2 linked regions of the Rhizobium rhizoryzae genome follow. The protein of the gene in region 1 binds, or shares a complex with, the protein of each later gene. Links are inferred from orthologs where the notes say so. Each region holds a gene or a part of one and is shown in the gene's direction. Other genes may lie near its edges. The genes, in order: dinB and dnaN.

Region 1 (3,235 bases):
TCGGAAGAGCCATCAGCGCGACCACGAACACGAAGCCCAGCCCGAACCGGGTGATGAGCCACGGTGCGATCAGGGCCATGACGATCATGGAAACCTGCGATATGCCCGTCGTAATGGCCGTCGTACGAAAAGGGCTGCCTAGCTGGATCGAAAAATCCTGCGCAATCAGCCGGCTGATCGGCGCGTTTCCGAAGTGGAAAATCATCAGCACAAGCGCCAGCAGGATAAGGCCCTTGCTATGGGTGAGTACGGAAAGACCGGATGGCCCATCGTCCTGCTCCTTTGCTCCCATACCGCGCGCCACACGGTTGTCAATGTGCGCAGGGTTGATTGCCAATGTCGCGATGATCGCCGCCAGGGCCGTCAACAACATCAGGCCCACGACCCCGTTCAGGCCGAAGTAGAGACTTCCGATATAGATTGCCCCAAGAGAGAACACATTGCCTGCATGGTTCCAGAACTCGTTGCGCGACACTTGATCCGAGAATCGTTTTTCGCCAACGAGCCCGAGCGTCAGCCCCATCAGGGCAGGCCCGATCACCGCGCCAACGACAGCCGTTGCCGATTGCCCGCCGAAGACAGAGAAATTGTTGGGCGTGGCCAGCGTCCAGAGCGCCATGGCGGTCACAAGCACCACGGGCAGGATGATCAGCGTTCGCTTTCGAGAGGAAGCATCGACGAGCGCGCCGAAAAGCGGTGTCGCGACCATGCCGAGCACGCCGCCGATTGTCGCCAGGAGGCCCAGCGTGAAGGGCTCCCATCCGCGGGTGGCCAGAAATCCGTCCAGAAACGGTCCCAGTCCATCTCGGGCATCGGCCAGAAAGAAGTTCAGCGCAGCAAGCGCATAGATGGAGCGGCGAAGATCGGAAGATATGGGAGCGGTCACGGAAAGCCCTCGATGTACGGCTCGCATCAATCACAAGACCCCCGCTCCGGTTCCGTCACTCTGCGACTCCTCGGTTGCTTTCCATGGGGAGTTGAAGGAACATTCTCCACAACCGCTAAATTCGTCTTCCAACATCAAGGCAGGGCTGATATGTTCCATATTTGTTCCGGCCATGAGAGATGATGGAATTCGCCGTGCAGACCTCTGCAGAAAACCAGTCCGTCGAGTTGTCCAAGGCGGCGCCGATATCGACATACGCGATCCGCAAGATCATCCATGTCGATATGGATGCCTTCTACGCATCTGTGGAGCAGCGCGATAACCCGGATCTGAGAGGCAAGCCGGTTGCAGTTGGCGGGGCAGCGGCGCGCGGTGTCGTGGCCGCCGCCAGCTACGAGGCGCGCAAATTCGGCGTCCATTCCGCCATGCCCTCGGTGACGGCGGCGCGCAAATGTCCGGACCTCATTTTCGTCCGCCCGCGCTTCGAGGTCTACAAGGCCGTGTCGCAGCAGATCCGTGAGATCTTTGCGGAATATACGCCGCTCATCGAGCCGCTCTCGCTGGATGAAGCCTATCTCGATGTGACCGAGAACCTGAAGGACATGCCGATCGCGACGGAAATTGCTCTGGAAATCCGCCAGAAGATCAAGGCTGTCACCGGCTTGAATGCCTCGGCGGGCATCTCCTACAACAAGTTTCTAGCCAAGATGGCGAGTGACCTGAACAAGCCCAATGGTCAGGCCGTCATCACGCCCCGCAACGGCCCGGCATTTGTGGAACAGCTTCCGGTGAAGAAGTTTCACGGCGTCGGTCCTGCAACGGCGGAGAAAATGCACCGGCTCGGCATCCATACAGGCGGCGACCTCAAGACGAAATCGCTGCCCTTCCTGACCGATCATTTCGGCAAGTCCGGCCCCTATTTTTACTGTATCGCGCGGGGCATCGACAACCGTCAGGTGAAGCCGGATCGCGTGCGCAAATCCATCGGTTCGGAAGATACGTTCGCGGCCGATATCAGCGACCTTGGTGCTGCAAAGGCGGAACTTGCGCTGCTTGTCGCCAAGATCTGGGCCTATTGTGGCGCCCGCAACATGACCGCCAAGACAGTCACGGTGAAGGTCAAGTACAGCGATTTCCAGCAGATTACCCGCAGTCGCACCCAAACATTGTGCTTTGTGAACGAGGCAGAAGTTCTGGGCATATCGGAATCGCTTCTGGAAACCGTCTATCCGTTTCGCAAGGGTGTGCGATTGCTCGGCGTCACGCTGTCCAGCCTCAGCGAGGAAGCAACAGAAACGTCCGCCCAACTCCCGCTTTTCATGTAACTGGTCTGGAACAGTCTGGGGTTGTGCCGGTTTGGCTATCGAACCCGGGCTGTGTCAAGCGGACGCGACAGGGATGGAGAACATAGGCATTTTTCCGCTTTCTGCCTATGGCCAACGAACAGGCAGGCGAGCTTCCCACCTGTCCAGCCCGGGATCACCCTTCCGTATTATTCCGCAGCCTTGGGAAGTTCCACTTCCAGCTCATAGGTATAGCCGTCGAGCATGGAATAGGCCTGTTCAATCACCTTGATCTCACCCTCGGCTTTGGTAATGGCATCGGCAATCGTATCGCAACGGGCGGTCAGCATGCGGCCTATGACGTCGCTGTCCGGGCGCCTGCCCATGCGGTCCATATGGTTGCGAATACGACCGCGATGGCGCTCCAGCTCCAGAATATGAAAACGTGTATTGACGATCCGGTCTGTCAATTTGCGGCGCATGGCGGCAATCGGGTCGAAGCTGCCGGGTGCCCGCTCATCCAGTATGATCTCGTTGACCAGCGTGTCGAGGACCAGCAGTCCCTCCAGATCCTTGCTGTCGGTGAGTTGCGGATCATAACCCGTGTCATCGTAAACCTTGCGGCGCACGGGATCGAGCAGCAGTTCATAAGATGCCGTCAGCTTCGAAAATGCGTCCACATCACCGCCTGCATCCGGATGTGCTGTCTTTGCGCGGGAGCGGTAGGCGGTTTTGATGGCTGCGCCGTCTGCATCGCGCGCCACGCCCAGCATCTTGTATGGGTCGATCACGGTTCCACCTGGTGCAAGATTTTCCAAGGTCACCCTCTCGTACTGCGTCACATCGCTCGCCTCAACCCCTCGCCGCATCTTGTGGCGAAACAGCGGCCAGCACCTCTTTTTCCCCATCATTTGCAGCAACAGGCACACGCCCTGCCAGCAATCGGGGCACCCGTCCCTGAGCGACGGGCGCCATGATGAAGCTTATGACCAGGAAGGGCAAGAGCACAGCAAAGCTTGCCGGAAGCCCGGCATGTTCCGCAACGAACCCGAGGAGTGGTGGAACG
Region 2 (3,094 bases), 2.0 Mb from region 1 along the record:
TCCGATGGCAGGCCCGACCCCACAAGGGCGGCCAGCGGTGCCGAGGGGCCTGGAATCGGTATGACCCGATAACCCGCTTCGATCGCCAATTGGCCCAGGCGATAACCCGGATCGGAAACCAGCGGAGTGCCGGCATCTGACACCAGCGCCACAGATTTTCCTGCCTCCAGAGCGGCAAGAAGCTTCGGTCCAGCCTCATTGGCGTTGTGTTCATGATAGGCATAGGGCCTGCCCGTAATGCCGAAACGATCCAGCAGCACGCGCGTGACCCGTGTATCCTCGCAGGCCAGCACATCAGCACCTGCCAAGGTTTCCAAGGCGCGCAGGGTGATATCACCCAGATTGCCGATGGGAGTTGCCACGAGATAGAGTGCCGGTTCCAGCGGTCGCGCCGGGATCGCCGTGTTCCCGATCCGATAGGTTTTCGCCGCCTGTTGTCGATCTTCCGTCACTGCTCAATGCCTGCCTTATTATTGTTACGTCTTTATGGGCGAGCGCCCCATGCTGGGCAAGGCAAAAGCGGCAACCATGTGGAAAGCTGTGAGTAGTTGATGCACCAACTTGATTCCGACCCGAGAATCGGAGGGGCCTCTTGCCTTTTTGCCGCTTTGTCTGCCATTTTGCCGATCCACATCCGTCCGACCAGACTGACGGACGAGAATAACATTCGGCTTCTCACCGGAAGCCGGCACGGTCGAAAGCGGTAGCATCCCATGCGTATTACTCTTGAGCGGTCCAACCTCCTGAAATCGTTGAATCACGTTCACCGGGTGGTGGAGCGCCGCAACACGATCCCTATCCTCTCCAACGTCCTGCTGCGTGCTTCCGGCAATGATCTGGCGCTGAAGGCGACGGACCTTGATCTCGAGATCACCGAAGAACTTCCGGCAATGGTCGAGACGGCCGGCGCGACGACGGTTCCGGCGCATCTTCTCTATGAAATCGTGCGCAAGCTACCCGATGGTTCGGAGGTTCTTCTGGCCGTCAATCCGGATGGCAGCACGATGTCGGTTCAGTCCGGCCGTTCCAAGTTTTCGCTGCAATGCCTGCCCGAAGCTGACTTCCCTGACCTGACGGCGGGAAGTTTCACGCATAGCTTCAAGATCAAGGCATCCGATCTGAAGATGCTGATCGACCGCACGCAGTTCGCGATCTCGACAGAAGAAACGCGCTATTACCTCAACGGCATTTTCTTCCATACGATCGAAACAGGCGGTCAGTTGAAGCTGCGAGCCGTTGCGACCGATGGACATCGCCTTGCTCGCGCCGATATCGAGGCGCCCTCCGGTTCGGAAGGCATGCCAGGCATCATCATTCCCCGCAAGACGGTGGGCGAACTGCAGAAGTTGATGGACGATGCCGAAGCGGTCGTCACCGTCGAGGTTTCGGATGCCAAGATCCGGCTGACGCTTGGCGGAATTGTCATGACGTCGAAGCTGATTGATGGCACGTTTCCGGACTACCAGCGCGTCATTCCCACCGGAAACGACAAGGAAATGCGCGTGGATTGCCAGAGCTTTACCCGCGCTGTCGATCGCGTATCCACGATTTCCTCCGAACGTGGCCGCGCCGTCAAGCTGGCATTGAGCGATGGGCAGTTGCTTCTGACAGTCAACAATCCCGATTCCGGCAGCGCCACGGAAGAAGTCGCCGTGGGCTATGAAAGCGAACCGATGGAAATTGGCTTCAATGCCAAGTATCTGCTGGACATCACGGCGCAACTTTCCGGCGAGGATGCAATCTTCCTTCTTGCCGATGCGGGTTCGCCGACACTTGTACGGGATACGGCGGGCGATGACGCACTTTATGTGCTGATGCCGATGCGTGTTTAATCTAAATTTCAAGGGTCGCAGCCGCGGCCCTTTTTTCTGCCGCATTTCAGATGCGACATTTTTTCTTGATTTTGCGTCATGACGGCGCGATGAACGGTTAATAGATTCGCGGGAGATAGTTGATGGAATTGCGCCTGAAGGAACGACTGGGCCGTAAATTCGATGAGGAAATCCGTTTCTTCAAGGGATGGATGGAGGGTCCCAAGCAGGTTGGGGCGATCCTGCCCACCTCCAGCGTCACAGCACGCCGGATGGCAAGCGTCATCAATCCGCAGTCCGGTCTTCCGGTTCTTGAACTTGGTCCCGGCACGGGCATCATCACCAAGGCAATCCTGAAACGGGGCATCAAGCCACAGGATCTCGTATCCATCGAGTATTCGACGGACTTCTATCAGCATCTGATGCGGACCATGCCGGACGTGCGCTTCGTCAACGGCGATGCTTTCGAGCTCCAGACCATTCTTGGCGACTTCAAGGATCGCAAGTTCGACGCTGTCATCTCCGCCATCCCGATGCTGAGCTTCCCAATGGAAAAACGGATCTGGCTTCTGGAAGACCTGCTGGACCGCATGCCACACGGCCGCCCGGTGATGCAGATCACCTATGGACCGGTTTCACCCATCATTGCAAAGCCGGATCGGTATCGCATCAAGCATTTCGACTTTGTCGTGCGCAATTTGCCACCGGCCCAGTTGTGGACCTATACGCGCCCTGATTAAATCAGGACATGTTCGGGCTCTATATCAGTCATCCTCAGGTGCAGATCGACCCGCAGGTTGCGGTTCCTGACTGGAGCCTGTCGCCGCTTGGGCGTGAACGCGTTCTTGCTGCAGCAGCACGTCCATGGGTGGCCAAGTTGCAGCGGATCGTCAGCAGCCCCGAGCGGAAGGCCATCGAGACAGCCGAAATCCTGGCCGAGGCGGCTGGCGTCGAGGTCGAAATCGCAAGCGCCAGCCACGAGATCGACCGGTCCTCGACGGGCTATCTCACGCATGACGCTCATGAAGAGGCGGCCAATCGCTTTTTCGCGGATCCCTCCCATAGCTTTCGGGGTTGGGAGAAGGCTATCGATGCGCAACAGCGGATCGTGACCACGATTTCTCAGATCATTCTGGAACATGATCCCGCCCGCCCCATCGCGTTTGTAGGCCACGGCGGGGTTGGAACGCTCCTCAAGTGCTCGCTTGCGGGTCGGCCCATCGCTCGAGACGGCGATCAGCCTCCAGGCGGCGGCAATCTTTTCTGCTTTTCTCTTGCGCGCA

What was found.
Region 2: the proteins of dinB (region 1) and dnaN are in contact, whole or in part, in a solved structure (PDB 1OK7), measured with the Escherichia coli proteins. The link is inferred for Rhizobium rhizoryzae from one-to-one orthologs.

The regions. Positions count from the first base shown.
Region 1 is NZ_CP049250.1:2,621,411-2,624,645, reverse strand. Bases 278-3,190 are described here. They hold dinB (DNA polymerase IV), read left to right. Parts: upstream 278-1,170; coding sequence 1,171-2,211; downstream 2,212-3,190. Other genes in these bases: G6N80_RS18465 (MFS transporter), read right to left, coding at 3,022-3,190; G6N80_RS18470 (J domain-containing protein), read right to left, coding at 2,379-2,942; G6N80_RS18480 (MFS transporter), read right to left, coding at 278-913. Also shown: more of G6N80_RS18480, read right to left, coding at 1-277; more of G6N80_RS18465, read right to left, coding at 3,191-3,235. UniProt on the Escherichia coli protein: Poorly processive, error-prone DNA polymerase involved in translesion repair and untargeted mutagenesis. Copies undamaged DNA at stalled replication forks, which arise in vivo from mismatched or misaligned primer ends.
Region 2 is NZ_CP049250.1:669,242-672,335, forward strand. What follows is about bases 1-2,772. They hold dnaN (DNA polymerase III subunit beta), read left to right. Parts: upstream 1-713; coding sequence 714-1,832; downstream 1,833-2,772. Other genes in these bases: rsmI (16S rRNA (cytidine(1402)-2'-O)-methyltransferase), read right to left, coding at 1-452; pmtA (phospholipid N-methyltransferase PmtA), read left to right, coding at 1,955-2,551; G6N80_RS09420 (histidine phosphatase family protein), read left to right, coding at 2,560-2,772. Outside these bases: more of G6N80_RS09420, read left to right, coding at 2,773-3,094. UniProt on the Escherichia coli protein: Confers DNA tethering and processivity to DNA polymerases and other proteins. Acts as a clamp, forming a ring around DNA (a reaction catalyzed by the clamp-loading complex) which diffuses in an ATP-independent manner freely and bidirectionally along dsDNA.